One region of the Thalassotalea sp. PLHSN55 genome, then DNA from elsewhere that is predicted to be linked to it. Evidence: predicted binding sites of a transcription regulator. Region 1 holds the regulator's gene; the other holds the start of a gene.
The links. The regulator sigma-54, encoded in region 1, starts transcription at its own class of promoters, with help from an activator protein. The targets are predictions, from matches to a motif close to GTTGGCACGNNNNTNGNNT.
Positions count from the first base shown of each region.

Region 2: flgF (flagellar basal-body rod protein FlgF) is a predicted target of sigma-54. The motif match lies at 8,268-8,286, and genes of this name have one in related genera.

Region 1 covers NZ_JBPDIH010000006.1:131,124-146,067, forward strand. Annotated here, with positions in the region: gene ACRRSQ_RS13105 (methyl-accepting chemotaxis protein) at 1-1,100, shown strand, start outside; gene murA (UDP-N-acetylglucosamine 1-carboxyvinyltransferase) at 1,291-2,553, opposite strand; gene ACRRSQ_RS13115 (BolA family protein) at 2,590-2,847, opposite strand; gene ACRRSQ_RS13120 (STAS domain-containing protein) at 2,890-3,186, opposite strand; gene ACRRSQ_RS13125 (MlaC/ttg2D family ABC transporter substrate-binding protein) at 3,206-3,844, opposite strand; gene mlaD (outer membrane lipid asymmetry maintenance protein MlaD) at 3,845-4,312, opposite strand; gene mlaE (lipid asymmetry maintenance ABC transporter permease subunit MlaE) at 4,352-5,128, opposite strand; gene mlaF (phospholipid ABC transporter ATP-binding protein MlaF) at 5,128-5,934, opposite strand; gene ACRRSQ_RS13145 (calcium/sodium antiporter) at 6,243-7,226, shown strand; gene ACRRSQ_RS13150 (KpsF/GutQ family sugar-phosphate isomerase) at 7,241-8,206, shown strand; gene kdsC (3-deoxy-manno-octulosonate-8-phosphatase KdsC) at 8,210-8,755, shown strand; gene lptC (LPS export ABC transporter periplasmic protein LptC) at 8,752-9,318, shown strand; gene lptA (lipopolysaccharide transport periplasmic protein LptA) at 9,362-9,802, shown strand; gene lptB (LPS export ABC transporter ATP-binding protein) at 9,805-10,533, shown strand; gene ACRRSQ_RS13175 (RNA polymerase factor sigma-54) at 10,622-12,130, shown strand; gene hpf (ribosome hibernation promoting factor) at 12,157-12,444, shown strand; gene ptsN (PTS IIA-like nitrogen regulatory protein PtsN) at 12,467-12,916, shown strand; gene rapZ (RNase adapter RapZ) at 12,921-13,775, shown strand; gene ACRRSQ_RS13195 (HPr family phosphocarrier protein) at 13,789-14,067, shown strand; gene mgtE (magnesium transporter) at 14,239-14,944, shown strand, end outside.
Region 2 covers NZ_JBPDIH010000004.1:358,223-373,166, forward strand. Annotated here, with positions in the region: gene ACRRSQ_RS10120 (flagellin) at 1-445, opposite strand, end outside; gene flgL (flagellar hook-associated protein FlgL) at 613-1,830, opposite strand; gene flgK (flagellar hook-associated protein FlgK) at 1,847-3,817, opposite strand; gene flgJ (flagellar assembly peptidoglycan hydrolase FlgJ) at 3,870-4,856, opposite strand; gene ACRRSQ_RS10140 (flagellar basal body P-ring protein FlgI) at 4,868-5,950, opposite strand; gene flgH (flagellar basal body L-ring protein FlgH) at 5,981-6,661, opposite strand; gene flgG (flagellar basal-body rod protein FlgG) at 6,678-7,466, opposite strand; gene flgF (flagellar basal-body rod protein FlgF) at 7,488-8,231, opposite strand; gene flgE (flagellar hook protein FlgE) at 8,489-9,871, opposite strand; gene ACRRSQ_RS10165 (flagellar hook assembly protein FlgD) at 9,925-10,611, opposite strand; gene flgC (flagellar basal body rod protein FlgC) at 10,625-11,041, opposite strand; gene flgB (flagellar basal body rod protein FlgB) at 11,041-11,442, opposite strand; gene ACRRSQ_RS10180 (CheR family methyltransferase) at 11,538-12,365, opposite strand; gene ACRRSQ_RS10185 (chemotaxis protein) at 12,424-13,350, opposite strand; gene flgA (flagellar basal body P-ring formation chaperone FlgA) at 13,519-14,211, shown strand; gene flgM (flagellar biosynthesis anti-sigma factor FlgM) at 14,284-14,604, shown strand; gene ACRRSQ_RS10200 (flagella synthesis protein FlgN) at 14,614-14,944, shown strand, end outside.

The DNA of each region.
Region 1 (14,944 bases):
CTGCCAGCGAGCAAGTCGATAGCGCAGTTTCAAGTGGTAATACGCAAACTATATTTATCGCCCTTATTTCTGTTATTGCTGCTGCTGTAATTACCTTCTTCACTGTGCGCAGTATTACCGGACCACTATCTCGTGTTAACGAAATGCTAAACGTTGTCGCCTCGGGTGATCTTTCTCGTAAACTTGACGAAAGCGGTAAAGATGAGTTTGCGCTGTTATCTAAAAACTGTAACTTGTTGATCGACAGCCTGCGTAACCTTATTCAAGGCATCGTTAGCCGCTCAACGCAACTTGCCGCAGCAGCAGAACAAACATCAGCAGTTACTGCGCAAAGTACCACTGCGATTGAAGAGCAGCGTAATCAAGTTGAGCAAGCGGCTTCTGCAACCACTGAAATGAGCAGTACCTCACAAAGTGTTTTATCAAGTGCAAATGATGCGCTAGGTGAAATCAAACAAGCTGACGATGAAGCAGAGCGTATCAAAGTTATTTCAGCGCGTAATCGTAATACGATTGAATTATTAGCCAATGAAGTTGAATCAGCGTCGCAAGTTATTAATAAACTACAGCAAGACAGCGCATCAATTGGTGGCATTTTAGATGTTATTCGAGGCATTGCCGAGCAAACTAACTTACTAGCACTAAATGCGGCAATTGAAGCGGCACGAGCAGGTGAACAAGGTCGTGGTTTTGCCGTTGTTGCTGACGAAGTACGAACACTTGCCAGTCGTACACAAGAGTCGACACAAGAAATTCAAAACATGATCGAAGTATTGCAAAATGGTGCAGGTAAAGCGGTATCGGTTATGAGCACAGGTAAAACACAAGCTGCCAATTGTGTTGAGCAAAGTGAAGAAGCCGATAAAGCGCTTGAAACGATTACTCACGCCGTACATGAAGCGTTCGATCGTAGCTCACAAATTGCAACTGCAGCTGAAGAACAAAGTGTCGTTGCTCATGAAATTAGTGAAAATCTTGAGTCGATTGTGGCCATTGCAGAGCAAACAACGGCTGGTTCGCAGCAAACCGCTTCTTCAAGTGGCGAAGTTGCAAAACTTGCTGAAGAACTACAACAATCGGTACAAGAGTTTAAACTTTAAATCACAAGCTACAAGTTTTAAGCCTAAAGCTTTAAGTAAAAAGCGACAACTAAAAACATTAAGTGCAAAGTGATAGCACAAAATAAAAAGCCTTCGAAATATCGAAGGCTTTTTTGTAACTTTCAGCGATTAACTTTTCGCTTGTAGCTCTTATTTTTTAGCTTCTAGCTTACCACTGTAGCTATATGCTCTAACTGGCTTTGATTCGGATAATATTAGCGCCAAGTGCTTGTAACTTATCTTCGATATGCTGATAACCACGGTCGATATGATAGATACGATCTACTTGCGTTTCAGTTGTTGCCACTAAACCAGCAATCACTAAGCTTGCCGAAGCACGCAAATCGGTTGCCATGACCTGAGCACCATTAAGCTCAGCGACACCATTGGTGATGGCGGTATTGCCTTCTAAGCTAATATCAGCGCCCATACGTTGTAATTCAGGCACATGCATAAAGCGATTTTCAAAAATCGTTTCTGTGGTGGTAGATGTACCTTCAGCTAGCACGTTCATGGTAACAAACTGAGCTTGCATATCGGTAGGGAATGCTGGATGTGGCGCAGTGCGAATATTTACGGCTTTAGCGCGTTGCTTCATTTCCAGCTCGATCCAGTCATCACCAATATTAAGTGTTGCCCCTGCTTCTTGCAGTTTACTGATCACCGCTTCTAACGCTTTAGGATCGGTATTTAGACATTTCACTTTACCTTGCGTAACTGCGGCGGCAACAAGGAATGTACCTGTTTCAATGCGATCAGGCATCACACGATAGGTATCACCAGATAAACTCTCAACACCTTCAATAGTCAAGGTATCAGTGCCAGCACCGCTAACTTTCGCGCCCATGGCATTTAAGCAATTAGCTAAATCGACAATTTCAGGTTCACGCGCCGCATTTTCAATAACAGTGGTACCGTCAGCAAGCGCAGCCGCCATCATGAGATTTTCGGTACCAGTAACGCTAACGGTATCCATGAAGATAGTTGCACCTTTAAGGCGACCATTGTTACGCGCTAAAATATAACCATTTTCAACGTCTATATCAGCGCCCATCAATTTTAAGCCGTGAATATGTAAATTCACAGGGCGAGCGCCAATGGCACAACCACCAGGCAAAGAAACTTCAGCATGACCAAAGCGCGCCAATAACGGACCAAGCACCAAAATAGAGGCGCGCATGGTTTTTACTAATTCGTATGACGCTTTGCAGTGATCGACTTTACTTGCGTCAATCTCCAATTCATTGTCAGAAAGCCACTGCGCTTTTGCACCTAGTTGGTTGATCAACTTCAGTGTCGTTTCAATATCATTCAAACGAGGTACGTTAGTGATCTTAATAGGTGTTTTTGACAATAATGCTGCCATTAAAATCGGCAAAGCAGCATTTTTAGCGCCAGAGATGGTGACATCACCACGTAGTGGATTACCACCAATTATTTTAAATGCGTCCAATATTCTATTCTTACGTTAAGTTGGGTTTAAATTTAATTACAGTGGCAGGTTGAACATTTTGTCACGTTGCCATTGTTCAGTCGTAAACGTTTTGATGGTAACCGCGTGAATTTTGCCTTCTTTAATAACTTCAGCTAAAGGAGCATATACCGTTTGTTGCTTTTTAACACGGCTAAGTTCACCCAAAAAATCAGCAACTGCAATGACAGTACATTGCGAGCCATCAAACTTTACATGTAGTTCGTCTAATTCAAGCGCGTTGTTGATAAGTTGTTCTATTTCTGTGGTTTCCACAATAATTCCCTAATTTTATAAATGCTTGGTGAAAAGCCCTGATTACGCTTGTTGCGGTAATAAGTGCTCTACACCACTTAATTTGGCTAAATTGAGTATATCTTGACAGATATGACTAAACTGTACAGTTACTTGTATTTTAGCGGCTTTTTCTAATACTAAAAACAACCAAGCTAACCCCGCCGTATCAGCTCGTGTTACTTCTTTAAGATTAATAATAATCTCTGGCTGAGCAAGCATGGTTTTAATGGTATTTTTTTTAATTGTTGGCACAGTTTCGCGAGTTAGCTGACCAACAATAGTCGTATTATTTGCGCTAAATGTGAAATCGACAGTCAAAATTTAATTCCGTAATTGATTATAGCTTTTTAAAAGTAATATCACGCGAACTCTTTTCACGCAGCATTTCGGTCACATGGCCTAAGCCTTTTTGACGAATTAAGCTGTTTAACTCTGCTTGTTTGCTGTCTAGTAAACTTATACCTTCAGCAACCATATCAAATGCTTTCCACTGCTTACTTCTTTTGTCGAGGCGCACTTTAAACGAGATATCGATCGGATCACGGTCTGGCGAAATAATCACGGTTTTAATCGAAACGATTTTTTTGCCTTTCACGCTTTTATTTGGTTCAAACTTCACTTCTTGATTGTCGTACAAAGTAAAAACTTGCGCATAAGAGGTGATTAAATAATCACGAAATACCGGCACAAATGCTTTTCTTTCGGCATCGGTCGTTTTCTTTAAGTTTCGGCCAATCACTTTAAATGCCGCATATTTATAATCGATATAAGGCATTAATTCTTCACGAACTATGTTTTTCAGTAAATTTGGATCTTGCTGAATGGCGCTTTGTTCGCTGGCAAAACGGGTAAATGTTGAGTCAGCAACCTGCTCAATCATCTGGTACGGATCTTCTTTGCTAATTTTTTCTGATGCAGCATTAACTGAAAACGTTAAACAAACTGCTGATAATATAACTAATAAACGCGATAACATTTAATCTTCACTCCCTTGGCCAAATAAAAATTGACCGATTAATTCTTCAAGTACGATAGCTGGTTTGGTGTCTTCGATAAAATCACCTTGCGCTAAGGTGTCGACCGATTCATCAACAAAGCCAGGCAATAAACCAACATATTGCTCACCTAGTAGACCGGACGTAAGGATAGATAATGACGACGCTTCTGAAAAAGTGTATTGCGAATAAATATCTAAGGTAACAATTGGCATATAATCTTCTTCATCAAGTGATATATCACTGATGCGACCAACAATAACGCCACCGACTTTAATCGGAGAACGTACTTTTAAGCCGCCAATATTATCAAATTTGGCATACAACTGATAGCTATCGCCACCACCAGAAATTCCACTATCTGCTACTTTCAAAGATAACATCAGCAGTGCGGCAATACCTAAGGCAACAAAAAACCCTACTGCTAATTCAACTTTTTTCGACACCATGTCTTCCACCAAAAATTAATTATAAAGTTGTTCAATGCGCTAATTTGTAAACATCAACGCTGTTAAGATAAAGTCTAAAAACAATACTAATAAAGACGATTGTACCACGGTTGCAGTTGTAGCTTGGCTGATACCTTCAGACGTTGGCATACAGTCATAACCCTTATACACCGCAATCCACGTCACCACAAATGCAAAAACAATGCTCTTTATTGCACCATTTAATATGTCTTGTTCAAATTCCACTTGCGCTTGCATCATCGACCAAAAAGTGCCGGAATCGACGCCGAGCCAACTAACACCTACAAGGTGAGCACCTAAAATACCAACCACCGAAAAAATAGCAGCAAGCAGTGGTAGGCTGATAAAGCCCGCCCAAAAACGTGGTGCAATAACACGCCTTAGTGGGTCTACGGCCATCATTTCTAGCGATGAAAGCTGTTCGGTTGCTTTCATTAAACCAATTTCAGCCGTTAACGCAGATCCTGCACGGCCGGCAAATAACAATGCCGCAACTACCGGGCCAAGCTCTCGTAAAAGACTTAAGGCAACCATAGGCCCTAACCCCGACTCAGCGCCATAATCCACTAATATAGTATAGCCTTGTAACGCCAATACCATGCCTATAAAGCCGCCGGAAACTATAATGATGATTAACGACTGCACCCCAACGGTATACAACTGCTGTACCAATAAAGGCGTGCCTTTCTTGAAATTAGGCAAGTGACCTAAGGCGGAGAATAGTACCATGACTGCTCGCCCTAAACCTGAAATTAAGTCAATGGTAGTTCGACCTAAGTGTTGAATATATTCCATTATTTACTTTCTCGAGCTAATAATTCTTGTTCAAATGGTGGCGCTGGAAAGTGAAATGCCACAGGCCCGTCTGCTTCACCTTTAACAAATTGCTGGACTAGCGGTGATGTTTGCTCAGCAATTTCTTGTGGTGTGCCTTGGCCAATGATTTTCTGTTCCGCAACAATGTAGATGTAATCTGCAATCGACATCACTTCTTGTACATCATGCGAAACCACTACTGACGTTAACCCTAAAGCATCACTTAGTGAACGAATTAAGCGAACGATGACGCCCATTGAAATCGGGTCTTGCCCGGCAAATGGCTCGTCATATAAAATTAATTCAGGATCTAAAGCAATTGCGCGAGCAAGTGCCGCTCGGCGTGCCATGCCACCTGATAATTCGTCAGGGCGAAGTGTTCTTGCGCCACGTAAACCAACAGCTTCAAGTTTCATCATCACCATTTTTTCAATCAGTGTTTCCGAAAGTTGCGTATGTTCACGAATAGGAAAGGCAATATTGTCAAAAACGTTCATGTCGCTAAATAACGCGCCGCTTTGAAACAACATGCTCATGCGTTTACGCACTTCATAAAGCTTTTTGCGTGACATACTGGGAATATTTTCGCCATCAAATAATATTTGCCCAGCATCTGGCTGTAATTGGCCACCAATTAAGCGTAATAAGGTGGTTTTACCAATTCCGCTTGGCCCCATGATTGCCGTCACTTTTCCTTTAGGAATTGATAAGCTGATATTGTCGTAAATAACGCGTTGGTCACGTTTAAACGTCATGTTTTTAATATCAACAAGAATTTCTGACATAGTTATGATTTAAACTTCACTGTTAAGTAAGACGGCAATTAATACGAGCATTAATCGAAGTAAGGCGAAATTCTACCCTAGGCTAAAAAATACTGCATTAGAAAATAGTAATAAAATATGTAAAAGTGGTCTGGTTAAAAAAGTAAAACCAACCAAGATTGGCGATTACTGTTCAAATACTCGTCACTATTGATAATAAAACCGCCGGTAAATTCATTTTTTTTCGTTTTTTTTATAACTTTGCTCATTAAACCTTTTTTTTTGCGGTGCAACGGGCGACAATTTACCGTTATGAACAGGAGTGGTTGATGTTATTTCAAGTTTTTATTCTATTAGTATCTTTAGTTACCTTAGTCTGGAGTGCCGACAAATTTGTTTTTGGCGCCTCGTCGGTTGCCCGAAATTTTGGTATTTCACCAATGATCATTGGTTTAACTATTGTCGCAATGGGATCATCAGCGCCAGAAATGATGGTAGCGGCCTCAGCATCATTACAAGGAAATGCTGATACCGGTATTGGCAATGCCATTGGCTCAAACATTACCAATATTGCCTTAGTACTTGGCTTAACCGCGCTATTACATCCACTTAGTGTTTCGTCATCGACGATTAAACGTGAGATCCCACTCATTTTAGCCATTACGGCACTGGCGTATTGGATGTTATCCGATAGTCATTTTAGCTTTGTTGAAGGGGCCATTTTAATTGCGGGTTTCTTTATCTATATCATTACGCTGTTGGTGATAACCTTAAAACGAGCCAAGAGCAATGTGATTGACGATCCAATGATTATCGAAGCCGAATCAGAAGTACCTGAGGCCGTCAGTACGCCTTGGTCATTCTTTTGGCTTGCCATCGGCATGGTACTGCTGCCTATTAGCGCAAATTACTTAGTCGACTCATCGGTATTTATTGCCAAAGCATTTGGCATTAGTGATTTAGTGATTGGATTAACCGTGATCGCCATCGGCACTAGCTTGCCTGAACTGGCCGCCAGTATCATGAGCATCATCAAAAAAGAAGATGACCTAGCCTTAGGCAACATTATTGGCTCCAATATTTTTAATATTTTAGCCGTGTTATCATTAACAGGATTAATTGCCCCAGGTGATGTTGATGAAAATGCAGCAATGCGTGACGCGCCTTACATGCTTGGCATTACCTTGTTACTCTTTATAATATGCTTTAGCCGAAAATTAGGGTATTTTCGCATTACCCGACTAAAAGGTGCGCTGTTATTATTTTCGTTTATCGCTTATCAAGTTTTACTTTTTAGTCAAATTCAACAATAACGTAGTAAACGCACATGATAAATTTCAAAAAATTAGGCACACAAGTTATTAATATTGAGCAACAAGCTGTTGCTGACTTGCTGACCTATGTCGATGATAACTTCGAACTTGCTTGCCAAGCCATGTTCGATTGTAAAGGGCGAGTCATTGTTGTTGGCATGGGAAAATCAGGCCATGTGGGTGGTAAAATCGCAGCAACACTTGCCAGCACAGGTACGCCATCTTTTTTTGTTCATCCCGGTGAAGCGAGCCATGGTGACTTAGGCATGATCACCGCAGAAGACGTGGTCTTAACAATTTCAAATTCAGGCGAAACCAGTGAAGTATTGGCCATCATTCCGGTCATTAAACGCATTGGCGCCAAACTATTATCGATGACCGGCAATGTCGACTCAACCCTAGCAAAACTTTCAGATGCGCATGTTTGTATTGCAGTTGAACAAGAAGCTTGTCCACTTGGTTTAGCGCCAACATCGAGCACCACTGCAACCCTAGTTATGGGTGACGCCCTTGCCGTAGCGCTGCTTAATGCCCGCGGCTTTACCGCAGACGACTTCGCACTTTCTCACCCAGGCGGTAGTTTAGGCAAACGTTTATTATTGCGCTTATCTGATGTTATGCACACCGGCGATCGTTTACCTGTAGTAAATGATCAGGCAAAAATTAAAGATGCCCTCGTTGAAATGTCGCTAAAAGGTTTAGGGATGACCGCAGTTGTTAATGCCAAAGGTATTTTAGTTGGGCTATTTACCGATGGAGATTTACGCAGAATTTTAGATGCTGAAATAGATATTCATCATGATGCCATTTCCTCAGTGATGACCGTAAAACCCACCACGTCATCAGCCGATGTGTTAGCCGCAGAAGCATTAAAAATAATGGAAGATAAAAAAATTAATGGCTTAATTATTGTTGACGCGCATAATAAGCCTATGGGCGCGATGAATATGCACGATCTACTTAAATCAGGAGTGCTATAAGCAGTGGAAACTCTTTACGGCGACGTTTGCGAGCAAGTATTTGCTCAAGCGAAAACAATTAAACTGTTAATTTGTGATATTGACGGCGTATTTTCCGATGGTCGTATATATTTAGGTAACGACGGTGAAGAATTAAAAGCATTTCATACCAAAGATGGTTATGGCATGAAAGCACTTGTTGCCAGCGGCGTTGATACCGCAGTGATCACTGGGCGAACATCAAACATAGTGGCAACGAGAATGCGCGCGCTGAATGTCTCAGACATTATTCAAGGTGAAGAAAATAAGCTGCCTACTTTGAAGAAACTTATCGCCGAGAAGAATTTAAGCCCTGAACAAGTTGCTTACATCGGTGATGACATGCCAGATCATGCCTGCATGCAATTTGTTGGTTTAGGCATTGCTGTTAACGATGCGCATCCGCAAGTCTTGAAAGACGCCAATTTAGTCACCTTTACTCGTGGCGGTTTTGGCGCAGTACGTGAAGTGTGCGACTTACTGATGACAGCGCAAGGCACATTATCCTTGGCCAGTGGCGCAAGTATATGAACAAACTTAATAGCTTAGCGTTTTCAATTTTTCTAATCGCTGTAAGCACGTATGCTGTGCTTGAGTGGATGGAAAATAAGGATAAAACCGCTGAAGTTATCTCTACCGACTTAGTTCCTGAATTTATCGCTGAGAATTTACAAAGCGACATTTTTAATGAAGATGGTCAACTAAGTTACGTGATTGACGCTCAGCGCATGGAGCACTTTTCTGATCTTTCACTCACTAATTTTGAACTTCCTCGGTATACCTTATATCCAAAGAATAATAGCTTACCGTGGAAAATGAGTGCTAACGAAGCCACTTTGTACGACAATAACCGTGTAATTCTAAAAAATAGAGTACGATTATATGCCACAGATAAAAATAGCTTGATCCAAGAAATAAACGGCAAATATTTAGAATTAGACTTAAATACGAATATTATTAGCTCAGAGCAAACCATTTTAATAAAGGGAAAAGGATTTACCATGTATGGTTCCGGGCTAATAGTTGACTTAAACACAACACAAATGACATTAACTGAACATGTTCAAACTATCTATAAAAAAACCACTAGCTAATTTAATATTAGCAGCGACCATACTAGGTATTTCCCCCCTAGCAATGGCAGAAAAAGCTGATTTTGAGCAAGAAATCACGATCAAATCTATCCGCCAGTCGGGTGATTTGAAAAATAAAATTATCAGTTACCTCGATGATGTCATTATCACGCAAGGTTCACTCGTGATCCGCGCAGATATGGTGCAAGTGCTTAAAAAAGCCGGTACCAATGACGATATTTACATTGCCAAAGGCAAACCTGCAACATTTGAGCAGCGCCTAGAAGATGGCACGCCTATCAAGTTACAAGCAGATGAAATTACCTATCAGGCTAACGAACACACCATTATTATTTCAGGTAACGCGCGACTGAGCCAAGAAGGCAGTGAAGTCTCAGGTAGCAAAATCATCTACAATACGTTAACAGAAAGACTCGAAGCAGAAAGTTATAGTAACGATACAGTCACAACGGTGTTAAAACCAAAAACCAAGGCCAAAGAATAACTATGTCAGCAACGTTATCTGCATCAGGGTTAGCAAAAGCTTACAAAGGCCGTAAGGTTGTTAAAAATGTCAGCTTAAAAGTAAGCTCAGGACAAATCGTTGGCTTACTCGGCCCAAACGGTGCCGGTAAGACCACCTCTTTTTACATGATTGTTGGTTTAGTGCCAAACGACAGTGGCAGCATTACTTTAGATGATGAAAACTTAACTTTACTGCCTATGCACGAACGTGCACGCAAAGGCATTGGCTACTTACCACAAGAAGCATCAATTTTTCGCAAATTATCGGTTTACGATAATATTATGGCGATACTGCAAACGCGAAAAGATCTTTCCGCGGTTGAAAAAGAAGAAAAACTTGAGCACTTATTAGAAGAATTCAACATTTGTCATATCAAAGACAATACCGGTATGAGCTTATCTGGCGGTGAACGACGTCGTGTTGAAATTGCACGAGCACTAGCGGCAGATCCTAAATTTATCTTGCTAGATGAACCGTTTGCAGGTGTCGACCCGATTTCAGTCGGCGATATTAAGAAAATTATTTTACAATTAAAACATCGAGGGATCGGCATTTTAATTACCGATCACAATGTACGAGAAACACTCGATGTATGTGAACACGCGTATATAGTTAGTCATGGTGAATTAATAGCTGAGGGTGACGCCGATCAAATTCTCGCTAATCAACATGTACGAGATGTATACCTTGGTGAGCAATTCACGCTATAGTTATATCCATAGGACAGATTATTTGAACACATGGTAGTTAACTTAGCTCATGATAAAAAATAAAATCAACAGGAAAATGATTACGTAGATGCGCCCTACACTACAACTAAAAATTGGACAACAACTAACCATGACCCCGCAATTGCAACAAGCGATCAAGCTGTTGCAATTGTCGACTTTGGATTTACAACAAGAAATTCAAGAAGCCTTAGAAAGCAATCCACTATTAGAAGTTGACGAAAGTGCTCCCACCACAAAAGACGAGAGCAGTAACGACTTAGAAGAGGCGTTTTCAGCAAATGCCACTGAAGCTGCTCCAGCTGCAACCGATGGTAGTGAAGATTCTGCGCCAACCATAGATGAAATTAGCACCACAGAAGCTATGGATAAAAGCGATATTCCTGAAGAACTCAATATCGATACGACATGGGATGAAAGCTATAGTGCCGGCACCTCAAACACAGGGGTAAGCAGCGCACCTTCTGAAGACTATACTTACCAAGGTGAAACCACCGACTCAATTCAAGATCACCTGCGCTGGCAAATGGAACTAACCCCATTTAGCGATACCGATCTCACCATAGCAACCGCGATTATTGATGCAATTGACGATGCTGGCTACTTAACTGTTACTAGTGAAGATATTTTAGAAAGTGTTGGCATCGAAGACGTTGAGTTAGACGAAGTTGAAGCGGTCATAAAGCGCATCAATATGTTTGACCCTATCGGCGTTGGTGCGCGTTCAATTGCCGAATGTTTATTAATTCAATTAAACCAGTTCGACGATGACACGCCGTGGCTTAAAGAAAGCAAAATAGTCGTTAGTGAACATATTGAATTGCTTGGTAGCCGTGACTATCGTCAACTTATGCGCAAAACGCGCTTAAAAGAAGATCAGTTACGTGAAGTTATTCGCCTAATTCAAACCTTAGATCCGCGCCCTGGCGACAGTGTTATCAAAGAAGATGACCAATACGTTATACCCGATGTATCAGTGGAAAAGAAAAATGGTCGCTGGGTGGTTGAATTAAACCCAGATACTGCGCCAAAGCTTTCGATTAATCAACAATATGCTGCGATGACACGCACTATGAAGTCATCAAACGACAGCCAATTTATTCGCTCAAACTTGCAAGAAGCCAAGTGGTTTATTAAAAGTTTAGAAAGTCGAAACGATACCTTATTAAAAGTGTCAAACTGTATTGTTCAGCGCCAACAAGGCTTTTTTGAACATGGCCCAGAAGCCATGCGCCCTATGGTTTTAAATGACATCGCTGAAGCGGTAGATATGCACGAGTCAACCATTTCTCGTGTTACCACACAAAAGTATATGCATACGCCAAGAGGAATTTTTGAGCTTAAATTCTTCTTTTCAAGTCATGTTAGTACCGAGAACGGGGGAGAATGTTCATCAACAGCTATCCGCGCATTAATCAAAAAACTTATTTCTGCGGAGATCCCATCGAAACCATTAAGCGACAGCAAAATGGCGGAAATATTAGCAGAACAAGGTATTAATGTCGCAAGGCGTACTATAGCCAAATATCGCGAGTCATTGTCTATACCGCCTTCAAACCAACGAAAAAGCTTACTTTAGTAACTAATTTATGAGGATTTAAGTCTATGCAAATCAATCTTACTGGACACCATGTAGAAATTACAGACTCTTTACGCGACTACGTAAACGAAAAATTTGCTAAATTAGAGCGTCATTTTGATCACATCAATAACGTATACGTTGTACTAACCGTCGAAAAATTAAATCAAAAAGCTGAGTCAACGGTGCATTTAAATGGCAGTGAAGTTCACGCATCAGCTGTAAACAGTGATATGTACGCCTCAATCGACGCACTAGTTGATAAATTAGATCGTCAAATCCTTAAATATAAAGGCAAAATTAGCCAGCACTAATTAACCCCAGCCATAAAAAATTATGAAGTTCCAAGACATTTTAACCCTAAACTGCACTCACTGTGCAGTTTCAGGGTCAAGTAAAAAACGTATTTTAGAACAAATATGCCTTACCGCGGCAGAACAGCTCGACGATATTTCGCAACAAGAATTATTAGAAAGTTTGATGGTACGCGAAAGAATGGGCAGCACAGGTATTGGCGGCGGCATTGCCATTCCACATGGCCGACTCCCCACTAGTTCAAAAATAGTGTGCGTGGTAGTCACCTCTGCGGAAGCCATTGCTTTTGACGCTGTCGACAACCGTCCAGTGGATATTTTTATTGCCTTATTTGTGCCTGAAGCAAGCTGCAAAGAACATTTAAATACGCTGCAAAGCATAGCAAAACTCTTTAGTGACAAACAAATTTGCAAAGGCGTTCGAAGCTGCACCACCGACCAGGAATTGTTTGAATTTATTCAACAACAATAAATAAATGAAGTTAATCATAGTAAGTGGCCGTTCAGGGTCAGGAAAGTCTGTTGCCTTAAGGGTTTTGGAAGATTTAGGCTATTATTGCGTTGATAATATCCCCGTTAACCTGCTACCCGCCCTAACCCATACCGTGATTAACGACTATGAAAATGTTGCGGTTAGCTTAGATGTGCGTAATTTGCCCGAGTTACCCAGCGATGTCTCAGAGATTATCGATTACCTGCCAAACGCGGTTGAGCTTAACATTGTTTATTTAGACGCTGATGACGGTGATTTAATTCGCCGCTTTAGCGAAACTCGTCGCTTGCATCCGTTAATCAGACAAAACATCGCCCTCGATCAAGCGATTGCGTTAGAGAAAAAGTTATTAGAGCCAGTTTCAAGCCGCGCAGATTTATATATCAATACCAGCCAGTTAACGCCGCATCAATTAGCTGACTTGGTCAGAGAACGTATATTAGGTAAAAAAACCGGTTCTATGGTGGTAGTGTTTGAATCTTTTGGTTTCAAACATGGTGTGCCTGCCGATGCCGACTATGTATTTGATGCGCGCTTTTTACCAAACCCGTTTTGGGATAAGTCATTAAAAGGACAAACCGGGCTAGATCAACCGGTGCAAGATTTTTTAGCAAGCCAACCGATTGTCACTAAATTCATTTGGCAAATAAACAGTTTTATGATGACCTGGTTACCACATTTAGAGCGTAACAATAGAAGTTATGTCACCATTGCTATTGGTTGTACCGGCGGTAAACATCGCTCAGTTTATATTGCAGAACTTTTAGCGAACAACTTAAGAAAAGACCGTGAAGATGTGCAATCTCGCCATCGTGATATTGAAGTAAAATCCACCTAATGTTTAGGTACAGATGATGCCAAAATTAGAAAAAACACTCATTATCACTAATAAATTGGGCTTGCATGCACGAGCTGCGACTAAGCTTGCGCAGCTTTGCCAAAACTACCGCGCGAGTGCTCACATTACGCTAGACGATAACCAAGCCGATGCAAGTAGCATTATGGGCTTAATGTTATTAGCCGGTAGCCAAGGAAAAGAAGTCACGGTAACCACCGAAGGCGAAGAAGCACAACAGGCACTTACCGCCATATGTCAGCTTTTTACCAACAAGTTCGACGAAAGTGAATAACAAATCCGTATCTACTTATTTAGTCGAATAAAAAAGCTGAAAAAACCTCACAGTTAAGATAAACTTTGCCTAGGTACGAAAGAAAAAAACACCTTGGTATTTCAATAAAATAGGCTTTCGCATACCACCGAAACAAATAACCTTTTCGCATTAACGGCACAGGATTGGTTTATGCCGGAAATTTCAGAACAAGAATATACTCAGCTAAGGCTACAACAGGTCAATGACGCTCTTGGTAGCGGCATGTTTGTGCATGTGCGTAAGTTATTGCAAAACATGCCTGCCTACGATCTTGCCTTAATTCTTGAGTCTTCTCCTGCGAAAAGTCGTAATGTATTGTGGCAATTAGTCGACCCCGATCATCACGGTGAAGTGCTTGAAGAACTAAATGAAGAAGTTCGTAAAGGCATTCTAAAAAGCATGCGTCCAGAAAAGCTAGCTGCGGTTGCAGAAGGCATGGACGTTGATGATTTAGCTGAAGTTTTAAGAACCCTGCCCGATAGCGTTTATCAAGAAGTACTGAGCTCGATGGACTCTCAAGATCGAGGCCGAGTAGAAGCCGCTTTATCTTATGAAGAAGATACTGCCGGCGGGATCATGAACACCGATACCATTACCATTCGCCCAGACGTAACGGTTGATGTGGTATTGCGCTATTTACGCTTAAAAGGCGAACTCCCCGACGCAACCGACTCCTTTTATGTGGTCGATCGCAAAGATTATTTTGTTGGTGCCGTCACGCTAGCATCAATTGTTACCGCAAAACCCGAAGTTATCGTCTCAACACTCATCGATGAAGACATTGAAGCGGTGAATGCTGATATGGATGAAACCGACGTCGCGCAATTATTTGAACGTTATGATTGGGTTTCTGCTC
Region 2 (14,944 bases), on a different contig from region 1:
CTTGGAATTGCTTCGTACCATAAGTACCGTCAAGTAACTTGGTGCTACCAAATGATGTCGTATCAGCAATACGGGTTAATTCAGTTTGCAGTGCTGACACCTCTTTTTGAAGTGCTTCACGGTCAGACGCAGAGTTTGAACCATTAGCTGCCTGCAAAGACAGTTCACGCATACGCTGTAAAATATTGGTTGACTCTTGCATCGCGCCTTCAGCAGTTTGTGCCATTGAAATACCGTCATTAGCATTTCGTTGCGCAACACCTAAACCACTAATTTGTGAAGTTAAACGGTTTGAAATTTGTAAACCGGCCGCGTCATCTTTTGCGCTATTAATACGCATACCAGACGACAAACGTTGCATTGCAGTTGCTAAGCCTTCACCCGATTTAGTTAGGTTACGCTGAGCGTTCAATGATGATGTGTTGGTTACTACGGATAAAGCCATAATAAAACTCCTAATGTTTATAACTGTATTTATTAGAAGCTTTTTTTACTAAAGCCTCTTTTACTCTTGTTAAGTTAACCTTGAGTCACTCCACTCCGGTAACTTAAATTTTTCTACTAGATATCTAGCAAAACTCTTGCCAATCACTTAAATAATAAACAAAGTGATCAAATATAATTAAACAAACTTAAATTTTGAATTTGAGTAAATGTCTGCTGAGCCGCTTGTAACGCCATTTGCGACTGTTCGAACTCTGAAATAGCTTTAGCAAAATCTAAGTCTTCAATTTTTGAACGACTACTGTTTAAATAAAGCTCAGTATCTAAGTGGTTATTTTTTTGACGGTCGGTTAGTTGCAAGCGAATACCGGCATCTGCACGTTGAGAAGAAATGTGGTCTAATGCTTGGTTAAGTTGACCTAAAACTGTACTATAATCAACCTGATGCTGTACTTCTGATACTGGTGACGTACCAACATCAATCCAATCTATAGCAGCTTTTATCGTATCAAAAACACTGATCGTTTCTTGCGGCAATAAATCAAAATCATCACCCGGCAATGGGTTGCCGCCTAGTTGCACATCGACACCGTTTGGTAGGCTAATAAGCTCGCCTGGTGTATATGTCGTTGTGGTGAACATAACGTCGCCGTCATTATCAGTAATAGTTAAGTCAGTTTCAGAAGCAAACGAAAAATTATAAGGTGTCGGGTAACCTGCGCCTGCTGAAGTGTCATTATCACCCGGGCGTGCTATTACAGCATGTTCAACAAAAATCCCCGACGTATTAGCATTGTATTGCGCGGAAAAGTCACCAATATTATTGGCGACTTTTTCGAAAGCCTGTTCACCAGAAACATTCGTTCCTACCATGACATTTTTGGCGATTTGTAATTCACGTTCGCCATTATCGCCATGATAATTTACTGAATTGTCGGGTTGCAGGGCAAAAGGTTGTTTATCGATTTGAAAACCCGAAAAAATGTAGCCGCCCGTTTCATCTTTGGTATTAGCAATATCAAGTACCTGTTTAAGGCTATTAGTCGCTTGTTGAGAAATAGATGCCAGATCTGCTTCAGCATAAACACCGTTATTGGCTTGTAACAATAAATCGCGCAGTTCATTTAAAATGTTAGTGGTATTAGAAAACGCGACTTCTTGATAATTATTGCGGCTTTCGGCTTGGGTAATGTTTCGTTGGTATTTTTCAATATTTGACAATTCATTTTTATAACCGGCCAGTGCACTGTAAGAAACCGCATCATCTTTTGCAGTAAGTACACGTTTGCCGCTTGATAAGTAAGCCGACTGTTCGCTGAGCGTGGTTTGCTTGTCTGACATTTGCAAACCATTTTGAAAATAAAATTGAGCAGTAGATACGCGCATAATTCTCTCCTAAGCGCTAACGAGCAGCCGCTAATAGCGTGTCGAAAATAGTATTGGCGGTTGAGATAATTTGTGAAGCCGCTTGATATGCTTGTTGAAATTTCAATAAGTTAGCCGCTTCTTCATCTAAATTTACACCCGAAGTTGCCTGATTTCGGTTATACGCTTGTGTATAAAGCGCCTGCGATGTATCGCTGTTTAACATTGCCGTACTGGCTTTAGAACCAATATCAGACGTTGATATCGCTAAACTTTCACTGAAAGTTTCGCGACTACCATTTAATACCGATTGTTCTTGCGTTAACGCCATCGCGGTCATATTTGTGCTATTACCTAAGCCATAAGCGTCATCAATAAAAAACTGCTCAGGGGCGTGTGTCGCTGAACCCGATGGCATGCCGGTAATTTCAATTTGAAATAACGCAGTAGCCGGTGACGGCGGTAAATCGATCGTTTGCGCAGTCGGCACGTATGGAATAGGTGCTGACGTGACATTGCTGCTATCGGTATAGGTATAGGTAAATGTGCCTGGCGGGTTTTCCAACACGTCAATACGCATTGGCATAGCCGCACGAGCACCTTCTGGGTCTAACATGGACGTTATTTCAACTTTACCGCTACTGACATTATTATCTGATGGCGTAATAGCAACGGGAGAGCTGGCGGCAAAGCCAGCACCATCGTTTAAGGTTACATCCATTAAGGCAGCGCTGTTTTCCATCGGGCGAATACGAAATACGTCATTAGTCGACGGTGTGCCCGAGTCTTCAATAAATTCAAAGCCGTGCGCGGTAGCAAATGGGCCTGTCCCCGGCATACCTAGTGTAACGGTAGAATTATCCGTTAAATTAGTCATTTGATAGTTGGTACCATCAAAGCGTACTTCAAATTCGTCGGTAGGTACCAAAGAAATATCACTGATATTAACGCGACCTTGCAGATCGCCATTATTCTTGGCGCTATTTAATACTCGTCCTTGCTGCATTTGCGTCGTATTTAAATCAGTGAAAATATTTTCACCTTGCTGCTGGCTTAAATTTAAACCATTACTTTGCGCATCGTTCAGTGTGGCAGCAACACCTGCCGCTAAGCGGTTAACTTCAGCGCGCACTTGCATAAGATCATTGTCACGAAAATCAAACTTAGCCGCTAATGAGCCGCCCAAGGTAGAGCCTTGAAGTGCGACTGTGCTATTAGGGCCGGCAAGTCGTAACTGAGTTTGCAATGGATCTGGGTCACCAGCCACCACTGTCATAGAAAGTGGCGTAATACCGGCAACAAGTGTCGAGCCCTGCCCGATCATTACCGTCATAACCCCATTGTTATCAGTCACAGTTTGTACTTTGGTATATTCACCTAGTTCGGTGATTAATTGATCGCGCTTATCTAATAAGTCGTTGGCTTGCCCTACTTGGCTGCCGCCTTGGCTCGTTAAAATTTGCTCGTTTATGGCAGCAAGTTGTGTAGATATCTCAGAAATATTTCGTGCGATTTGGTCAATTTCACCGTTTGTGGCTTTTTCCAGTTGATCAAAGCTTTGGTTAATTGAACGAAAATCACTGGCTAAAACTTCGGCTTGGCTAAGGGCAATATTTCTTAAGCCCATATCACTTGGGTTGTCAGCCATGCCGTTAACGGCTTGGTAAAATTGCTCAATCGATGTTTGAATAGCGCCGCCATTTAGGCTCATGGTTTCATTTAGTTGGTCAAGCTTTTCAAAAGCGGCTTTGGCATAACCTAAGCTACTTTGACTATTTAACTGTTCGGTATAAGAGAATTGGTTGTAAATACGGGTAATGTCTTGAATATAGGTACCCGAGCCAATGTAATTGGTACCGTTAGAAATACCCATCGACGCATTTTGTTCCGCGCGCTGGCGTGTATAACCATCGGTATTAACATTAGAGATATTATGGCCTGTTGTTGCCAACTGCTGCTGCGCGGCAAGTAAACCACTAACCCCAGTTTGATATAAGTTAACAGACATGAAAAATACCCCTAAATAATGCTGTCGATTTTACCAACGCATTATTGAAAAATTATTGCTGAATCAGTTGGGTCACTTTCTTTAACGTACCCATTATTTTGTTTGCGTAGTTAGGATCTGTCGCATAACCCGCACTTTGTAACCCTTGCAAGAACTGCTCCACATTATTAGTTTGCTGCAAAGCACCTTGGTAACGATCGTTGCTAGAAAGAAAGTCGATATAGTCATTAACGCTGTCAGCAATAGATTGATAAACACGGAAAGGTTCATTTTTCTTAACCATATTACCTTGTTCAAATTCCAAAGTTTCTTTTGAGGTTTTATCCCCCTGCCAGCGGCGGTCGGCCTTAATATTAAAGAGGTTGTTTGAGCTTTGGCCTTGTTCAGTTTGAATGATTTTTTTACCCCAGCCAGTTTCCAACGCAGCTTGTGCAATAACCACTTCAAACGGCACTTTTAACTTTTCTTGTACTTTTTTCGCCGGCTCAACCAGCGCGGTTACAAAATCTTTTGGCTGTTCAAATGATGGCGCTAAATTATTATTTGCTTGTTGACTCACTGGTGGTAGTTCAACTCGACGATTATTTGACACTCGAGCATCAGAATTTTCTTTGCTCAAATTGACTTTCGATGCATCGATTTCTGTCGTATTTGCGCCAACTCGCGCACTTAATGTACCGTCGTTACGAATAATAGAACTTGGCGTAAAATTCTCGTCGCCGCCACTAAGTTGCCTTTTAATAAGTTCAGATAAACCTAAACTGCCATTATTCGATAGCTCTAACGACATTTGCTGGTCGTGCATATCACGGTAAAATTTAGTCGACTGAGAATTAAATGGGCTGTCAGAGGCAAGCACATCTTGGGCACTACGCATGCTCTTCATCAGCATTTGCATAAAGATGGCTTCAAACTGTTTTGCCGCTTGATCAAGCGCCTCATCTTTTGACGCTTGATCACTTTGTTTTGACTGATGGCGAATATTATTTAGGCCATTAATATCAAGAAAGTTATTGGCATCTGCCAGCTTAGCAACCATAGTCAAGCTCCCTAAATGATCACTAGCTCGCCACGCAATGCGCCAGCTTGCTCTAAAGCTTCTAAAATCGCCATCACATCCCCCGGACCTGCGCCAATTTCATTAATCGCGCGTACTAAGGTATCTAAGGTAACCCCAGGGTTGAAAACAAACATGCGATTGTCGTCTTGATTAACATCGATAATTGATTGAGTCGTTACCGCGGTTTCGCCTTCAGAGAAAGCATTAGGCTGTGAAACATCTTGAATTTCGTTGATCGTTACTGTTATGCCGCCATGGGTAATAGCTGCCGGCAATAATCGCACATCTGCGCCAATGACTATGGTGCCCGTGCGTGAATTCACAATCACTTTCGCCGCTGGAGTATCCGGTTCAAACTCTAAGTTTTCTAATGATGCTAAAAAGCTCACTCGATCAGCAGCATCTCGTGGCGCCGTCACTTTTACCGAGGTCGAATCAATCGCTCTTGCCGAGCCAGGAATGAAGTTATTAATCGCATCAGACAAGCGCTGTGCGGTAGTAAAATCAGCATTGCGTAAATTAAAGGTGATGTGCTCACCGGTATGAAACGGTGATAATACTTCACGTTCAACCGTTGCGCCATTGGCTATGCGACCAACAGTGGGTGTATTCACTAACACTTTTGAACCGTCTAAGCCTTCTGCGCCTAAGCCACTAACAACTAGGCTACCTTGAGCAACCGCATAAGGGTTACCATCAATACCCATTAAAATAGTTTGTACTAAAGTGCCACCACGTAAACTTTGCGCGCTGCCCATAGAAGATACGGTTACATCTATGGTTTGCCCCGGCTTAATAAACGCCGGCAGTTCGGCATGTACCGCAACGGCCGCGACATTTTTGATTTTCGGTTTTAAGTTCTCAGGCATGGTAATGCCAAAGTTACTTAACATGGTTTTAAAGCTTTGCTCAGTAAACGGACTTTGCTCGCCCGTTCCCGGTAAACCCACCACTAAACCATAGCCAATAAGTTGGTTGGTGCGCACACCGGCAACATCAGCCAAGTCTTTAATACGTTGCGCATTGGCTTGACCTAATAACAGCAAACCTAAAAATAAAACAGCTACTCGCATGAACGTTTTCATAAAATTCACCTTCGGCGCCTATAAAGGCCACCACTTACTACTGAAGAATTTGGTAATCCAACCTTGCTCGTTTACATCCGCAAAAGTACCTGTGCCTGCATATTGAATGCGAGCATTGGCGACTTTGCTTGATAAAATAGTATTGGTTGAAGAGATATCTTTAGAACGAATAATGCCGGTTAAGCGAATGTATTCATCGCCATTATTTAGTGTCATCCACTTTTCACCGCGGATCATCAAGTTGCCATTGGGCAATACTTTTAAAACATGAACCGAAATATTACCTTGCAAACTATTGCCTTGGTTCGCTTTCGAGTCACCTTTAAACTCAGATTCTTGATCAACACCAAACTGCAACGACTGACCATTAATCGTAACTGGTGAGCCGCCTAAGCCGATAACCGGATTTAAGGTGCTGCCATTTTCTTTTTTCAATTCCGTTTTGGCATTTTTATTGGCTTGCGTGCTTTCGCTTAAGACCACCGAAATAATATCGCCAACCCGATGTGCTTTTGAGTCTGAATAAATGTTATTAACGTAGTTTGCGCGAAACAATGAACCCGTTGGTACTACCGAGACTTCTTCCTCTTCCGGTAGAATAGGGGCAAAATCAGGATCATTAGGTAATACTTGCGCTTCTTCAATAGTGGCACAAGCACTTAGGCAAACGATCAACGATCCTATCAATAAATTTTTCATCATACGCCTCCTAACCTTACAACTGTTGATTGATGTAACTTAGCATTTGGTCAACCGCTGAAATAACCTTAGAGTTCATTTCATATACGCGCTGACTTTCAATTAAGTTGACCAGCTCTTCGGTAGTATTGACGTTTGACGTTTCAAGTGCTGACTGCACTAACATGCCGTAGCCTTCAAGGCCAGGTACACCTTCTTGTGGTGCACCACTTACCGCCGTTTCAACGTATAAGTTTTGCCCTACCGGTTGTAAGCCTGTTGGGTTAACAAAGTTAATGGTATTAATTTGGCCAATAACTGCCGGTTCGGCTTGCCCTTGCAATGACACTGAAACTTCGCCGTCTTGCGAAATAATTATGCTTTGTGCATCTTCTGGAATAGTCACTTGTGGCTGCAATAAATAACCTGCGCCTGGGGTGACCATGTTGCCTTCTTCATCCATGGTAAATTGACCATTGCGAGAATAAGCAGAGCTTCCATCAGGCATTAAAATTTCAAAAAAACCATCACCTTGAATTGCGATATCAAGCGGGTTATCTGTGGTTAACATATCCCCTTGTGAATGAATTTTCTGCGTCGAGACAACTTTAACCCCCGCACCTAACATTAAACCTGATGGCATTTCAGTGTCTTGTGCTGAACGTCCGCCCGGTTGGTTGATGGTTTGATAAAGTAAGTCTTCAAATACCGCGCGGCTTTTTTTATAGCCAACGGTACTTGCGTTCGCTAAGTTATTTGAAATTACGGCAATATCTTTAGTTTGTGCATCTAAGCCGGTTTTACTGATCCATAATGCTGGGTTCATAAGTCACCTCAATTGGTTAAATTAGAAAGCACGAAGTAAAGACGAAGCAGCGCTATCGTTTTCTTCAGCGGTTTTCATAAGTTTTAATTGCATTTCAAACTGTCGCTGCAATGCGATCATGTCGGTCATTTCACTGACAGTATTAACATTACTCGACTCAAGCATGCCGCTGGCAACATTGACTAAAATATCGGCCGGCTCGGTATTGCCATCTTTGCGTCTGAATAATCCATCGCTGCCTTTTTCAAGCATGCGGTGCTCGGGGTTAACCAACTTAATTCGCGCAACTTCGTCTTGAATATTAGCGGCCGCCCCTTCAGGCTGAACCATAATGGTTCCGTCTCGACTAATTTGAATATTTCTAACTGGTAGTTGTAAGAAAATAGGCCCAACTTCGCCGAGTACAAGTTCACCAGAATTGGTTTCAAGCGCGCCAGTTTCTGTTAAGCGTAAATGACCACTTCGGGTATAACCTTCGCTGCCATCTTTTGCTTGCACGGCAAACCAGCCTTCCCCTTCAATAGCAATATCTAAATCGCGACCAGTAGAGAGTAAAGCACCACTGTCAAAGTTTTGGCTAGAGCGCTCAGTCATTGAAAATACGCGGCTAGGCATGCCTTCACCAAAGGCTTGCATTGAACGTGCTTGCGCTAAATCTGCTTTAAACCCCGTAGTTTTAGCATTGGCAAGGTTATTTGCATTCACTGATAAGGCATGCATGTTTTGCTTGGCACCGCTCATCGCGATATAAAGCATCTTATCCATAATGAATCCTACCTATTAAAAATCTATAGTATGGAAATGCAAGTAAGGTGCCAGAGTGGTGGTGATAAGGTTTTGGCGGGTGAGGAATTAAGGGTGTTAATAAGTAAAAAAGCTAGGTGAACACCTTGTGCTCACCTAGCCTACTGCTTTACCTTCGACGGGTATTTTTAAACTTTTTATTTTCGCTTCTAGCTTTTAACTTCTAGCTTTTAGCTTTCCACTTGTCACTTCTAGCTTCTAGCTTCTAGCTGCTCTTACTATCGTATTTGAAGGATAGTCTGATTTAACTGATTATCCACTTCTAACGCTCGCGAGTTCGCTTGGAAATTTCGCTGCGCTGAAATTAAGTCAATTAGCTCAGTGGTTAAGTTAACGTTCGCTTGTTCTAGTGCTGACGAGTTAATGGTACCAAATGTACCTGAACCTGCTTCACCAGCTAATGCTTCACCAGAGGAAATACTTTCTTTCCAACCAGTATTGCCCACTTGGGTTAAGCCCTGCTCATTAGCAAAATTCACTAAAGCAATTCGTGATAGTGGCTGTGAAGTACCATTTGAATAAGTAGCTCGCACTAAACCATCAGTACCAATATCAATACCCGTTAATCGCCCTACAGCTAAACCGTTTTGATTAAGCGCTGTTACTTCAAAGTTTGACGCAAACTGCGTTGGTTCATTTGGGTTTGGCGCTAGAACGTCCAAGTTAAAATCTATTTCTACAGTTTGATCGGTATCAGCACCATTTGGTAAATGGTTAGTAAAATCAACTGTTACAATACCACCTTCTGCCGGTGTTGGTGATTGACTAACAAAATCACCTGAGGCATTAAAAGTTAACCTAGCACCACTAACCCCGCCCGTTGGCTGTAAAGGTCCTGATATCCCGCCACCAACCGGTAACCCTGGAACTGCAGGTACACCACTGTCATCAATATCAATAACCTCACCATCAACTGCAGCAAACATCATCCAGCTATTTGGATTTACAGCAGGATCATCTTTAACAAAGAAGTAGGTCATGATATGGCTATCGCCTAATGAGTCAAAAATAGTTACCGAAGTGGAATGGTTAAAGGTTAATGGATCATCTGGATCAAAGTTACCCGGTGCCGAAGAAATATAAGCATCGCCTGCTGGCAAATTCATACGAATATCAACTTCTGAGGTTTGCGTTGGCGCACCTGATGCGGTTGGAATACGAATAGGCTCAGCGGTACTTAAGCTCACCGAGGCTGAGCTACCATCTGGGTTTACCGGAAAACCTAGTAAATGTTCACCTTGCGAATTTACCACAAAATTATCACTGTTTAATTTAAACTGACCAGCACGAGTATAAGATGTTTCTAAGCTGTCAATTTCTGGCACTGTCGCAAAAAAGCCGTTACCTGTGATCGCTAAATCGAGTGCGTTATTAGTAAACTGAATACTACCTTGAGAAAATTGCTGAGCAACATCGGCGGTTAATACACCGTCACCAACTTTTGTTTTACCTGATGCTAATAACGACGCAGCGTAAACATCAACAAATTCAGTACGAGACTCTTTAAAACCTGTTGTATTAACGTTAGCAATATTATTCGATGTTACATCGAGATCTTTTTGAGCAGCGTTTAAACCACTTAGTGCGATATTAAATGACATAATGACACCTCTTTAAAAATTTTTTTAGCTGGCTAAAACTGATTTATCCTAGCTTAACCTTCTGATACTTCGACAACATCGGCTAACGCCATTGAGCTGCCACCATTAAGGTTGAGTAAAATGCTTCCGCCAGCGCCTGCTAACGTTACACTGTCTACTTTACGATATGTTTGAGCTTGCAATTCTTGTGCCTCTCCGCCGACTAAACCAACGATTCTAAAACGGTAAGCACCTTCTGGCGCCGGTTCACCGTCAGAAGTTTGACCATCCCAAGTAAAGGTCGCAGAGCCGGCTGCTACACTGCCAACAGGCACGGTTTGAATCACTTCACCGGCGGTATTTTCCACGTAAATAGAGACATTACTTGCCGCTTGGTCGGTGACGATTTTGCCTTTAACTTGCTCGCCTTCTGCCATGCCAAAGACATTGTCGTCAACTAAAACACTGCGACCAACTAATGACGAGGCCTGTAGTGCTTGGCTTGACGTCATTGACGAGGCAAATTCTTCAAACTGATTGTTAAGTTGGCTAACGCCATCGGTTGTTGAAAACGCGGTCATTTGCGAGATCATTTCATTATTATCAACCGGCTTTGTTGGATCTTGCTGGGCAAGCTCCTGCGTTAATAAGGCAAAAAAGTCTTCTTGGGTAAGCATGCCATTTGAGCCATCGGCAATATCAACTTCTTCCTTTTGCCAATGCAGACCATCTAGGGCACTACCACCATTAATTGTCGTCATAATTATTCCCTACTTATTTACCAAGCATTAAGGTTTTATTAAGCATATTTTTTGCTGATTCCGCCAACTGCACATTGGTTTGATACGAGCGTGATGCCGAAATCATATTGGTCATTTCTTCAATAACATTAACATTCGGTTTATAAATAAAACCTTCTTTGTCTGCCATTGGGTGTTCAGGAGAGTATTCTTTATTCAGTGGTGCGTCGCTTTCTACAATGCCTAAAACTTGTACGCCAACCGACGATTCTTGCCCTGCGGCAGCTTTTTGCATCTCAGCGGCAAAAACTGGATGGCGAGCACGATACGTTTCATCAATACTGCTGCTAACACTGTCAGCATTAGCGATATTACTAGCGGTAGTATTAAGGCGTAGCGATTGTGCGCTCATGCCGCTACCTGTAATGTCAAATACGTTAAATAAACTCATTAGCCTTGCGCTCCAGTAATGGCTTTTTTCAAGCCTTTAATCTTGCCTGTTAGAAATTGCACACTTGCTTGATACTCTAATGAGTTTTCTAGATACAAGTTTCGTTCCACTTGTACATCAACCGTATTACCATCACCTGTATCAGGTTGATTTGGCACACGATATTCAACTTCTGCTTGAATACTGCTCTTAATATCAAAGTGTTTTTCGTGGGTACGGGCAATGCCGCCTTGCTGCTTTAACGTAGCTTGCTGCATTGCTTCTTGAAAATTCATGCCTTTGGCTTTGTAGCCGGGCGTATCAGCGTTGGCAATATTACTGGCGATCACTTCTGCGCGCTTGGCACGTACTAACATGCCCTGCTGGTGAAGCCCAAATGCTTTTTCGAAACTAATGGCCATAACGACACCTCCAATCTATTGAAAGTGTCTATTCAAGAAATATGCCAGTGGATTATTTGACGCTGACGATTTAGCGCCAAATTAGGAAGGAAGAGTTATTTTTTTTGGTAAACAATACCCGGATTACAACGCACCATGTCGAAGTCTTGATTAAGCCCTGACATTGATTCAGACGCACCTAAGAATAAGTAACAGTCTTTATTAAGTACACCATGAATTTGCGAAATAATTTGCGCTTTTATCTCGGGTGCAAAATAAATTAAAACATTGCGACAAAAAACCAAATCGAAACGTCCCATTAAGCTGTAGCTGTTCAATAAGTTTAATGGTCTAAAGCTCACCATACGTTTAACCGAGTCTTTTACTTTATACATGCCATTATCGCCCGGCTCAAAAAACTGTTGTTTACGCTGGGCGGACAAACCACGCGACAGTGCTAAGCTGTCGTAATGAGCATATTTACAATGCTCAAGCATAGTGGTTGAAATGTCGGTACCAACAATTTGAACCCCCGCTTTAAATGCACCTGGGTTTTTCATTTTAAATTCTTGCACCGACATGGCAATAGAGTACGGCTCTTGCCCTGATGAGCTGGCCGCCGACCAAATCTTTAGAGAATTAGAGCGTTTAGCTAATTCCGGTAAAATTCTATTTTTGAGTAATTCAAATGGGTAGTCGTCACGGAACCACAAGGTTTCGTTGGTGGTCATGGCATCAATTACTGCCGCCCTAAGCTGACGCTGAGTAGGTACTAGGGTTTGCGTAACGAGATCGCTTAAGGTGGCAACGTCAAATTTGGCCATTAGGGGAGCTAAGCGACTTTTTACTAAATATTGCTTATTCTCACCTAACACGATGCCACATTGCTGCTCGAGAAACGTCCTAAATTGATGGTAACTTTTATCATCAAGTTCTCTTGACACTAGTATATACTCACAGTTTTTTAAGTTTACGTTTAATAACTAAAGCTAGGTTTAGCTATTAGTCCATTTTTAACCATTTTTTCACAGCTGTGGCTAATTCATCGGGATGAAATTTAGGAATAAAGTCTTCCGCACCAACTTTTTCAACCATCGCATTATTAAAAACACCACTTAAAGAGGTATGCAAAATAACCGGCATTTCACGCATACGTTCGTTGGCTTTAACTTCAGCGGTTAAGGTGTAACCGTCCATTTCTGGCATTTCAATATCCGAAATCATTAAGGCTACACGTTCGGTTATTTTGTTTTGACATTGGGAGTCAATTTCTTTTAGTTGCTCTAATGCGTCATGACCATTTTTTGCTAAGACCATTTTAATACCCAGTGGCTCTAAGGCGCGTTTTACTTGGTTACGTGCCACCGTAGAGTCGTCAGCGATCATCACCAATCGCTCACCTAAATCTTCACCCACGGTTGTATCGGCAATGCCTTCACTTAAATCAGTTGAAACTGGGCTGATCTCATTAAGTATTTTTTCAACATCTAAAATTGATACCATTTCGTTTTCAATTTCAGTTACCGCTGTTAAATAGCTCGACTTACCCGCACCTTCTGGCGGCGGCATAATGTCTTTCCAACTTAAGGTAACGATTCGTTCAACCCCTGCAACTAAAAAGCCCTGAACACTTCGGTTGTATTCGGCGATGATAATAAACGAATCATCAGTTTGTACGATTTCAGAACCACCGGTTGCTTTACTTAAGTCGATTATCGATATGGTTTGACCACGAATATGGGCAACACCTTTAATATAGTCGTTTTGTTTTGGCAAAGAAGATAGGCGCGGACATTGTAATACTTCACGTACTTTAAACACGTTAATGCCAAATGTTTGCCTTCCTACTAACTTAAATAGTAAAAGTTCAAGTCTATTTTGCCCAACCAACTGTGTGCGTTGATTTACTGAGTCTAAAATTCCTGCCATACAAACCTCATTGTCGTCTGTGCTAATTTCTTAATAAAGGCACATTTCTTGATAGTACTTGTAGTTAATAAAAGCTAACGCCTAACTTTTGACACTGATAGTAATTATCAATTTAAGTTAAGCATAGTCTAGTATTTGAATTCTCTAAACATATAGATAACAAAATTTATGATTAATATACAAAATTTAGCGAAATTATTGTTCTCATTGCTCTTACTGCCTTCATTTTCTCATGCTGCAGAGCTAGATCGCGCGTATATTGAAAATTTTGCCAAGAATTATTTAACGCAACAAATTGCTACGCCGGACGATGGCGAAGTTGAAATTAGTGTTTCAACATTAGACCCAAGAATTGTAATCAAACCTTGCCAATCACCGTTAGTGGCAAATATACCTGAAAAGCGAAACAGTAGAAATGTAAATGTGAAAATAAGTTGTTCTGATTCAACACCCTGGCATATCTACATTAATGCAAAAGTAAAAACCATGCTGCCAGTATTGGTCGCTACCACGCGTATCAACAAAGGTTCAATCTTAGATGACAGCAATATTAAAGTGATACTTAAAGACCAATCAACATTGCGCGGCGAAACGATTGCTAATACCGCAGGTATGATTGGCGCTAAAACTAAACGTAATATTAATAAAGGCGCGGCAATTACTAAACGTAATATTTGCTTGGTATGCAAAGGAGAAAACGTTACTATAATTGCTAAATCAAACAGCTTTACCTTAAAGACGGCTGGCATAGCATTGAGCAGTGGTAGTTCGGGCGATCAAGTTAGTGTAAAAAATGTCAGCTCAGGTCGTACCGTTTCAGCACAAGTGATGGCGATAAATAAAGTTGTTGTTACGCTATAATTTTATTAAAGATTAATTAAAATTTGCCGATAACAATTTAGTAATAGAATTATTTGCCGGTAGGATATTATTATGGCTATAAATATCAATAACATGGGAAACAATACTCCCATAAAACAAAAAATTGACAACCAAACACAAGTTAAACAAGATGCGGTAAAAACAGCTGCAACTAGTGAACAAGCTAAATCAGTTCGCCAAGACTCTGTGTCGTTAACGCCACAAGCAAAACAATTAAGTGAGCTACAGAAAAAAGCGTCTGATGAGCCAGTTGTTAATCAAAAGAAAATTGATGAGTTGAAAAAAGCAATTGCCTCTGGTGAGTATAAAATCAATCCAGAAAAATTAGCCGCTAATATTGCTGACTTCGAATTTGAATTAAACAAAGCTTAGGATTATTGAATGGGTACAGCAACTGCCGCCGAATTATTAGCTCAACAACACAGCCAACTTTCAGCGCTAGAGACTTTGCTTACTCAAGAAAATGAAATTCTTCAACAGCATCAACCGGATGCGTTAAACGATATTACCGCACAAAAAAACGACTTGCTGCTAGCCATTCAAACCCTTGATCAACACATAGGTCAACATGCTGGCTTTGTTGCTGAAAAAGCGACAGGCGCATTTGATGAAACCTTGGCAGAAATAGAACACCTTTTATCTGCTTGTAAAAAACAAAATCAAGTTAATGGCATGATCATTCAACATTCTCAACTTGCCGTTGAACGCATGA